Regions from separate parts of the Streptomyces sp. NPDC005574 genome, predicted to be linked through region 2. Evidence: riboswitches for the same ligand, from Rfam matches in the RefSeq annotation. Region 2 holds a riboswitch; the other holds the start of a gene.
What was found. A riboswitch is a leader RNA that binds a small molecule or an ion and turns the genes downstream of it on or off. The one in region 2 is predicted to bind S-adenosylmethionine.
Positions count from the first base shown of each region.

Region 1: it holds a riboswitch for S-adenosylmethionine, as region 2 does, so the genes downstream of both, thrC (threonine synthase) here and ABZT03_RS33395 (aminotransferase class V-fold PLP-dependent enzyme) in region 2, are expected to answer to the same signal.

Region 1 covers NZ_JBEXCW010000002.1:164,156-169,318, forward strand. The annotation lists gene ABZT03_RS02415 (cold-shock protein) at 221-427, opposite strand; gene ABZT03_RS02420 (MoaD/ThiS family protein) at 870-1,145, opposite strand; gene thrC (threonine synthase) at 1,284-2,567, opposite strand; SAM riboswitch class I at 2,583-2,737, opposite strand; gene ABZT03_RS02430 (glucosyl-3-phosphoglycerate synthase) at 2,898-3,842, shown strand; gene ABZT03_RS02435 (trehalose-6-phosphate synthase) at 3,961-5,163, shown strand, end outside.
Region 2 covers NZ_JBEXCW010000078.1:26,686-31,848, reverse strand. The annotation lists gene ABZT03_RS33405 (cytochrome bc complex cytochrome b subunit) at 1-717, shown strand, start outside; gene trpD (anthranilate phosphoribosyltransferase) at 848-1,912, shown strand; SAM riboswitch class IV at 1,981-2,097, shown strand; gene ABZT03_RS33395 (aminotransferase class V-fold PLP-dependent enzyme) at 2,278-3,639, shown strand; gene ABZT03_RS33390 (Lrp/AsnC ligand binding domain-containing protein) at 3,680-3,961, opposite strand; gene ABZT03_RS33385 (rhomboid family intramembrane serine protease) at 3,958-4,701, opposite strand; gene ABZT03_RS33380 (hypothetical protein) at 4,859-5,098, shown strand; gene ABZT03_RS33375 (NYN domain-containing protein) at 5,135-5,163, shown strand, end outside.

The sequences.
Region 1 (5,163 bases), on a different contig from region 2:
TCTCACCTGCAGAGTGCTAACGCCAATGATTAGCACTCGCCCATGCCGAGTGCAAGCGCCTGCCCGGGATCGAGGGGGCGCTCCGCGGGGCGCGAACGGCGCGCGATCGGCGTGCGAGCGGGTCCCGGACACGCCGAAGGGCTCGTAACCCATGACTCCCCATGGGATACGAGCCCTCCGAAGAAGAACAGAAGAACGACGCTGTCAGTCGGCGCGTGCTTCAGCCGGTCGCCAGTCGGACCATGTCCGCCTGCGGCCCCTTCTGGCCCTGCGAGATCTCGAAATCGACTCGCTGACCCTCTTCCAGGGTGCGGTAGCCGTCCATCTGAATCGCGCTGTAGTGGACGAAAACATCCGCACCACCGTCGACCGCGATGAAGCCGTACCCCTTCTCCGCGTTGAACCACTTGACGGTGCCCTGAGCCATGCCTAACTCCCCTATTACTGGCCCTTGCGCGGACCCGCACTTCGCGGATCCGGGTCAGACCTCACCCCCCCACATGGACGGGGGCGTGCGCCGGAACGCGTCGACCGCGGCCGAATGTATCTGCCCAACTGCCCTCTGCAACAGGTCAATCGGACGAGAATTCCAGGCATGACCGGTCGGGAATGTACGGAGAATTCGCCCGAACTCAGGGCAAGTCGGGCTCCACAAAAGGAGTGAATGGCGCAAAATACCCGCACACTTTGGCCATTTATCGTCGCACGCGGAGCCTGAACTCATATGCGTCCGTCATGCGGAAGACCGCGGGTTCCCCAACTGTACCGCGCTCAACCATACAGAATTGCCCCCTCCGCTTCTCTCGCGGAGGGGGCAATCACATGAACTCCTGGTGATCGGCATTACCGAGGGTAATGATCGGCCTCGGTCAGCCGCCGGCCACGGCCGGGATGATCGACACGCCGGCGCCGTCGGGGGTGGCCGTCTCCAGCCCCTGCTCAAAACGCACGTCGTCGTCGTTCACGTACACGTTGACGAAACGGCGCAGCTTTCCCTGGTCGTCCAGGACCCGGGCGGCGATACCGGTGTGGTTCTTCTCCAGGTCCGTGATGACCTCGCCGAGGGTCCCGCCCTCGGCCGTCACCTCGGCCTTGCCGCCGGTGTAGGTGCGCAGGATGGTGGGGATGCGGACGTTGACGCTCATACGGTGTGACCTCCGGTCGGATGGAACCCTGAAGGGGGCGCGGGGCCCCGTGGGTGTGCGGCTCCGCCGCGTGGCGCGGCCGGCCCCGGCGCCCGCGCGGACGGGCGACGGGCGGGCGGCGCGGGTGACGGACGACGACTAGCCGAGACCGGCGTCCCGGAACGACTCCAGACTGGGGCGGATGGTCGCCGTCAGTCCCGTGTCCGCCACCGCGTCCAGCGTCTTGAGGCCGTCACCCGTGTTGAGCACGACCGTCGTGAGGGTCGGGTCCAGCAGACCGCTCTCGATGAGCTTCTTCGTGACGCCGACCGTCACGCCGCCGGCGGTCTCGGCGAAGATGCCCTCGGTCCGGGCGAGCAACCGGATGGCGTCCACGATCTGCTCGTCGTTCACGTCCTCCACGGCGCCGCCCGTGCGGCGCGCGATGTCCAGGACGTACGGCCCGTCGGCCGGGTTGCCGATGGCCAGCGACTTGGCGATGGTGTCCGGCTTCTGCGGCCGGACGACGTCGTGGCCCGCCTTGTAGGCCACCGACACCGGGGAACAGCCCTCCGCCTGCGCACCGAAGATCTTGTACGGCCTGCCCTCGACCAGCCCGAGCCCGATCAGCTCCTGAAGACCCTTGTCGATCTTCGTGAGCTGGGAGCCGGAGGCGATCGGCACCACGAGCTGGTCGGGCAGCTGCCACCCGAGCTGCTCGCAGATCTCGTACGCCAGCGTCTTGGAGCCCTCGGCGTAGTACGGCCGCAGGTTGACGTTGACGAAGCCCCAGCCCTCGCCGGCCGGGTCACCGATCAGCTCGGAGCAGAAGCGGTTCACGTCGTCGTAGTTGCCCTCGATGCCGACGAGCTCGCCGCCGTACACCGCGGCCATGACGACCTTGCCCTGCTCCAGGTCGTGCGGGATGAACACGCAGGAGCGGAAACCGGCCCGGGCGGCGGCGGCGCCGACCGCGCCGGCCAGGTTGCCGGTGGAGGAGCAGGACAGGGTGGTGAATCCGAAGGCGCGGGCGGCCTCGATGGCCTGCGCGACGACACGGTCCTTGAAGGAGTGCGTCGGGTTGCCGGAGTCGTCCTTGACGAACAGCCTGCCGGCGTCGACGCCCAGCTCGCGGGCCAGGTTGTCGGCCCGCACGAGCTTGGTCCAGCCGGGGTTGATGTTGGGCTTGTCCGCCACGTCGGCCGGGACGGGCAGCAGCGGCGCGTACCGCCAGATGTTCGCCGGTCCCGCCTCGATGCGCTTGCGGAGTTCCTCGGTGTCGTAGGCCGAGAAGTCGTAGGCGATCTCGAGCGGGCCGAAACACTCCTCGCAGGCGAAGACCGGGCCGAGGGGCACGCGGTGGCCGCATTCGCGGCAGGAGAGCGCGGCAGCGGGGCCGAGGTCTACGGAGTCGGTGGTGCTTGCAACGGTCTGCACAGCCATGGAGGCGAGGCCCTTTCCTCATCTTCCTCACGACGCGTTTCGCCATGAGACGGATTTGGCACCTTCCCTAGCCGGGAGCCTCGCGTGATGATCAACAGTGATCCACGAGACCGGCTGGAGGGTTGCCGGGGCTTCAACGGGCCGTATCCCTCTGCCCCTCTGGATGAGCGGTATGTAGTTGTACGCGCAACGACCCCCGACATGCGATGGTCATCAGCGTTGTTCAAGACTGTAACCGAAGGCCAGGACAGTTGAGAGAGTCGTCCGCACCGCGAGATGGATCACAGCTGATCCACTTCTCGCCGACAGAACGCAGAGGAGCCGCGCACCGTGCTGGAAGAAGTCGAGCGCTGGCTGAGCACCCGCTCCTGGTCCATGACCAGTCGCCCGCTGCACAAGATCCTGGCCGCGAAACGCATGACGGGCCAGACGGTCTCCGTCGTGCTGCCCGCGCTCAACGAGGAGGAGACGGTCGGTGACATCGTCGCCGTGATCCGTCACGACCTCATGCATCAGGTCCCGCTCGTCGACGAGATAGTCGTCGTCGACTCGGGGTCGACCGACCGCACCTCCGAGGTGGCCGCCGCGGCCGGCGCCCGGGTCGTCCACCGCGACGACATCCTGCCGCACATCCCGCCCGTGCCGGGCAAGGGCGAGGTCCTGTGGCGCTCGCTCCTGGTGACCGGCGGGGACATCGTCTGCTTCATCGACGCGGACCTGAAGGAGTTCTCCTCCGACTTCGTCTCCGGGATCGTGGGGCCGCTGCTCACCGATCCCGGCGTCGACCTCGTCAAGGCGATGTACGACCGCCCGCTCGGCGGCCGGGCCGGCCAGGGCGGCCGGGTCACCGAGCTGATGGCCCGCCCGCTGCTGAACATGCACTGGCCCCAGCTGGCCGGTTTCGTGCAGCCGCTCGGCGGCGAGTACGCGGCCCGCCGCTCCCTCCTGGAACAGCTCCCGTTCCCGGTCGGCTACGGCGTGGAGCTGGGCATGCTGGTCGACGCGCTGCACCTGGTCGGCCTCGACGCCCTGGCCCAGGTCGACGTCGGGGTGCGCAAGCACCGCCACCAGGACGGCCAGGCGCTGGGCCGGATGGCCGCCGCGATCTACCGCACGGCCCAGCTGCGGCTGGCCCGCGGCCACCTGATCCGCCCCTCCCTCACCCAGTTCGAACGGGGCGAGGACGGATTCGAGCCGCGCACGTACTCCGTGGACACCGAGGAACGGCCGCCCATGGTGGAGATCGCCGAGTACGCCACCCGCAAGGTGGCCTGACCGGGCCGGGTCCGGGGGCCGTGCGCGCACCGGGCCGGTCCGGGCGCGGCCCCGGACCCCGCCGCCGTACGTCGGACCGCACGTTTGAGCGTTTACGGGCCGGGCTAGGTTGAGGCGTATGGCTTCCACCCGCGCTGCTCAGGGCGCCCAGGTACTCGTCGCGTCCAACCGCGGCCCGGTCTCCTACGACGTGCGTGAGGACGGCTCGCTGCACGCCAGGCGTGGCGGCGGCGGGCTCGTCTCCGGCCTGTCCGCGATCGGGCCCGACGCCGGCGCCCTGTGGGTGTGCTCCGCCCTCGGCGACGGCGACCGCGAGGCGGTCCGGCGCGGGGTCGGCGAGGACGGCGTACGGATGCTGGACATCCCCGCCGACGTGCACGCCGACGCCTACAACGGCATCGCCAACTCGGTGCTCTGGTTCGTCCACCACATGCTGTACCAGACCCCGCTGGAGCCCGTCTTCGGCGCGGAGTTCCGCCGCCAGTGGGCGTCGTACGAGACCTACAACCGGGCCTTCGCCGAGGCGCTGGCGCAGGAGGCGGCCGAGGGCGCGGCGGTCCTCGTGCAGGACTACCACCTGTGCCTGGTGCCGGGCATGCTCCGCGAACTCCGCCCCGACCTGCGGATCGCACACTTCTCGCACACGCCGTGGGCGCCGGACGCCTACTTCCGCATCCTGCCCGACGACATCCGGGCCCAGCTGGTGCGGGGCCTGCTCGGCGCCGACCAGCTCGGCTTCCTCACCTGGCGCTGGGCGACCGCCTTCGCCGAGTGCGCGCAGGCCCTCGACGACGGCATCGGGCGGGAGTGGCCGCAGCAGGGGCCGCGGACGCTCACGCACGGCGGCGGGGCGTCCGGGCGCCGGACCCGGATCGGGGTGCACGGCCTCGGCGCCGACGCCGAGTTCCTGCGCGCCCGCGCCCACGAGACGGACGTCGAGGAGCGGATCACGGCGCTGCGCGGCGAGATCGGCACGGCCCCGGACGGCAGCCCGCGCAGGACCATCGTGCGGGTGGACCGCACCGAGCTGTCGAAGAACATCGTGCGGGGCCTGCTGGCGTACCGGCAGCTGCTCGACGACCACCCCGAGTGGCGCGAACGGGTGACGCACGTGGCGTTCGCCTACCCCTCGCGGCAGGACCTCGCCGTCTACCGGGACTACACGGCCGAGGTGCAGCGGGTGGCCGAGGAGATCAACTCCCGCTACGGCACGCCCGGCTGGACCCCGGTCGTGCTGCACGTCAAGGACGACTTCGCGCGGTCCCTGGCCGCCTACCGGCTCGCCGACGTGGCTCTGGTCAACCCCATCCGGGACGGCATG
Region 2 (5,163 bases):
CAGCCCGACTGGTACATGGGCTTCTCCGAGGGCCTGATCCGTGTGATGCCGGGCTGGGAGATCAACTTCTGGGGTCACACGCTCGTGCTGGGCGTGTTCATCCCGCTGGTGATCTTCCCGCTGGTCCTGGTCGCGATCGCGGTGTACCCGTTCATCGAGTCCTGGGTCACCGGCGACAAGCGCGAGCACCACATCCTGGACCGCCCGCGCAACGTCCCCACCCGGACGGCGTTCGGTGTGGCCTGGATGACCTGGTACTTCGTCCTGCTGATCGGTGGCGGCAACGACATCATCGCCACCCACTTCCACCTGTCGATCAACGCCATCACCTGGTTCGTCCGGGTCGCGTTCTTCGTGGCGCCGGTCATCGCGTTCGTCATCACCAAGCGCGTCTGCCTCGGCCTCCAGCGCCGCGACAAGGACAAGGTGCTGCACGGCCGCGAGTCGGGCATCATCAAGCGCCTGCCGCACGGTGAGTTCATCGAGGTGCACGAGCCGCTCAGCCAGGAGCAGCTGCACACCCTCACCGCGCACGAGCAGTACAAGCCGGCCGAGATCGGCGCGACGGTCGACGCGAACGGTGTCGAGCGGAAGGTGAAGGGACCCGAGAAGCTGCGCGCCAAGCTGAGCGAGGCGTACTACGGCGACGAGTCCCAGATCCCCAAGCCCACCGTCGAGGAGTACAAGGAGATCACGAGCGGCCACGGCCACCACTGATCGCTGCGCACGCCACTGAGGGGCCCTCGTCCGGTGTTCGGACGGGGGCCCTTCGCCGTGCCCTGGGCTGGATAGGGTGGTCCCGTTGAGATCCGCGTCCCGAGGTACGGGACCGACCCAGGAGCGGCTGATGAGCGCTGTGACCCCCGCTGGAGGCGACACCACGGCGGGCCGTTCCTGGCCCGAGGTACTGAGCGCGCTGCTCGGCGGCCGGGACCTGAGCGCCGGCGACACGGCGTGGGCGATGGACCGCTTCATGAGCGGCGAGGCCTCGGACGCGCAGATCGCGGGCTTCATGGTGGCGCTGCGGGCCAAGGGCGAGACGGTCGAGGAGATCAACGGCCTCGTCGAGGCGATGTACGCGCACGCGCAGCCGCTGGACATCCCCGGGCCGGCCGTCGACATCGTCGGTACCGGCGGCGACCGGGCCAGGACGGTCAACATCTCGACGATGTCCGCCGTGGTGATCGCGGGCACCGGCGCGAAGGTGGTCAAGCACGGCAACCGGGCGTCGTCGTCGGCGAGCGGCTCCTCCGACGTGCTGGAGAAGCTCGGCATCAACCTGGACCTGTCGCCGGAGGGCGTGGCGCGGGTGGCGGAGGAGGCTGGGATCACCTTCTGCTTCGCGGCCAAGTTCCACCCGTCGATGCGGTTCGTCGGAGGCGTCCGGCGCGACCTCGGCATCCCGACCTCGTTCAACCTGCTCGGTCCGCTGACCAACCCGGCCCGGGTCACGGCCTCGGCGATCGGCTGCTTCGACACCCGGATGGCCGGTCTGATCGCCGGCGTCCTGGCCGAACGCGGCTCGTCCGCGCTTGTGTTCCGCGGCGACGACGGCCTCGACGAGCTGACGACCACGGCCACCTCCCGGGTGTGGACCGTCCGCGACGGCAAGGTGACCGAGGGGGCCTTCGACCCGCGTGACGTCGGCCTCGAACTCGTCCCGGTGGAGGCGCTGCGCGGCGCCGACGCGTCGTACAACGCGGAGGTCGCACGGCGGCTCCTCGACGGCGAGACCGGGCCCGTGCGCGACGCGGTCCTGTTGAACTCGGCGGCGGCACTGGTGGCCCTGGAGCCGACCGGGGCGCCGCTGACCGAGCAGATCCGCGCCGGGCTGGGCAGGGCGGCCGAGTCGATCGACTCCGGCGCGGCCAAGCGGACCCTGGAGCGCTGGGTGGCGGCCAGCAACGCGTAGCCGGGCGGCGTCCCGCGATCCGGACAGGGGTTGCGGGACGCCGATCACCTCCCGTACGTTCGTGCGCAGGTCATGAGTGACAGTCATGAGGCCCCGGCCGACTGTCCGGCAACCCTCCGTCCGTGGCGGGGTGCCCCGGGTGAAGACCAGGCCGCAGGCAGCGAGGTCTGCGGCAAGCGCGGACCCCTCCCACTCCTTCGAGTGGACGAAGCCCAGGGGTCCTGGTCTCGAGGGAGTCCCCCGTGAGCAAGCGAATGCGATAGGGCCGCAGAGCCCCGCCTCCGCATCCCCTTCTCCAGCCTTTTCCCGCGCCGGGCCGTGTCGTGCCCGCGCGGTGATTCCGCCGCCTCTCACGGGAGTTCGCCATGTCCGTCTCCACCGTTGCCGCCGCCCGGTCGCTTTGTGCCCCGCTGCCCGTTCTGGGCGCGGACGTCACCGTCCCGCTCGTCACGGGCGGCGAGGTCACCTACGCCGCGCTCGACTACGCGGCCAGCGCCCCCGCCCTCCAGCGGGTCTGGGACGACGTCGCCGCGTACGCCCCGTACTACGGCAGCGTGCACCGCGGTGCCGGATACCTCTCGCAGCTGTCGACCGACCTGTTCGAGAACGCCCGGGTGACGGTCGCCGAGTTCCTCGACTGCCGCACCGACGACCAGCTGATCTTCACGCGGTCCACCACCGACTCCCTCAACCTGCTCGCCGCCGCGCTCCCGGCTGGCTGCCAGGTCTTCGTCTTCGAGACCGAGCACCACGCCTCGCTGCTGCCCTGGAAGGACGCCCGGGTCACCTACCTCGACGCCCCGCGCACCCCGCGCCAGGCCGTCGAGACCCTGGAGCGCGCCCTCGCCGCCCGCGACCCGCGGGGCCCGGCCCTGGTCTGCGTCACCGGCGCCTCGAACGTCACCGGCGAGCTGTGGCCCGTACGGGAGCTGGCGGCCGCCGCGCACGCCCACGGGGCCCGGATCGTGCTGGACGCCGCCCAGCTGGCCCCGCACCACCCGGTGTCGGTGCGGGAGCTGGACGTCGACTGGGTCGCCTTCTCCGGCCACAAGCTGTACGCGCCGTTCGGCTCCGGGGTGCTGGCCGGCCGCGCCGACTGGCTGCGGGAGGCCGACCCGTACCTCGCGGGCGGCGGCGCCAGCCGCAAGGTCACCCGGCGCGAGGACGGGGGAGTGGACGTCGAGTGGCACGACACCGCCGCCCGCCACGAGGCCGGCTCGCCCAACGTCATCGGCGTCCACTCCATCGCCTCCGCCTGCAAGGCCCTCACCGAGGCCGGCTTCGACAACCTGGTCGCCCGGGAGCGGCAGCTGATCGACACCGTCCGCGCCGGCCTCGCCGAGGTGCCCGAGGTGCGGGTGCTGTCGCTGTTCGGGGACGACGCCCCACGCGTCGGCGTGATCTCGTTCGTCGTCGAGGGCTGGAACAGCTCGCACTTCGCCGCGGCGCTCTCGGCCGAGTACGGCATCGGTGTCCGCGACGGCCTGTTCTGCGCCCACCCCCTGGTCCGCACCCTGCTGGGCGGCGACCCCGGGACCCAGGGCGAGTGCGGCGCCCCCGAGGCGGCGCCGGGCGAGAAGTCCCTCAACGCGATCCGGGTGAGCTTCGGCGCGGGGACCCCCGACGAGCATGTGGAGCGGTTCGTGGGCGCCGTACGGGAACTGGTGCGGGACGGCGCCCGGTGGCAGTACCGCACGGAGGGCGGCCGCTGCGTCCCGGCGGTGTGAGGGCCCTCGCGGCGGTGCCCGGAGGCGGTGTCTCAGGCGGTCAGGAGTCCAGCCCGATCGCGAACGCCGCCTCCAGGTCGTGCTGCGAGTAGGTGCGGAACGCGACGTGCGTGTCCGTGCCCTCGACCCCGGGGATCTTGCTGATCCGCCCGGGGATGACCTCCGCGAGGTCCTCGTGCCGCGCGACCCGGACCATGGCGATCAGGTCGTAGGTGCCGGTGACCGAGAAGACCTCGCTGACGGACTCCAGGGCGGCGATCGACTCCGCGATCTCGGGAATCCGGTCCACGCTTGTCTTGATGAGGACGATCGCGGTGATCACGGCTGGTTCTCTCCCTCGGGGGCCGGAGCTGGGGCGGAGTTCACTCTAGTGGTACGGCCGAAACGCACCCACGCGTAGCAGAAGCCCGCCGCGAACCCCACCAGGTGCGCCAGGTAGGCGACGCCCGGCCCCTGGGGCGCCCGCCCCGCCGCCAGCCACTGCAGGGCCGCCCAGAAGGGCAGCACGACCCAGGCGGGGAAGCGCAGCGGCAGGAAGAACAGGAACGGCAGCAGGCTGGTCACCCGCGCTCCGGGGAACAGGTACAGACACGCCCCGAGGACGGCGGAGATCGCCCCGGAGGCGCCGACCAGGGACTGGGTGGAGCCGGCGTTGGCGGCCGCGTAGCCCAGCAGCGCCAGGCAGCCGCAGCCGACGTAGAAGAGGGCGAAGCGCAGGCGCCCCATGCGTTCCTCGGTCAGCGCGCCGAAGACGTGCAGGAAGAGCATGTTGCCCAGCAGGTGCACCCAGCTGCCGTGCACGAACAGGGCCGTGGCGGGGGTGAGGACGGCCCTGGGGGAACCCTCGAACAGTTCTGCGGGGACCACGCCCCAGCGGTGGAAGTAGGCCCGCTGCGCGGCGAGCAGCCCGTCGCCCGAGCCGTAGGCGGGGTCGAGGCCGGAGGCCGGGCCGATCACGAACAGCAGGCAGCAGGCGGTGATCAGGCCGTACGTCACCGGTGCGGGCGACGTCCGGACCCTGCCGACCGTTCTGCCGACCGCCGTGCTCCAGTTGCCGATCATGGACACAGAGCATGACGTAAGCGGACCGAACCGCCCAGACCGCCTCGCCGCCGTGGACGGACGGGCGGCGGGTCCCCGCCAGGCCGTAGGGTTACGAGCCACACGCACCGGGGAATCCGGCGCGTCACGGACACCAGAAGGAAAGCGGACGCCCACGATGACGGTTCCCCTGCCGACCGACGCCACCCGGTGGCGTTGCACCCTCTGCGGCAACCTCACCCGCTTCGACGTGACGCGCTCGTCGAAGGTCGTCGAGTACGTCCACCTCGACCTCGCGGGTGAGCCGAAGGTCGAGGAGCGCGAGACGCTCAGTGAGACCATCGAGTCGGTGCGCTGCCGCTGGTGCAACGCGGTGGATCAGGTGGAACTCGTGGACAGGCCGGGTGCCGGCTCCTGACGGGAGCGGGTCCCGCACAGGTATTGGGGTTGACGGATGGTGGAGACCACGGACGGGGAGCCGGG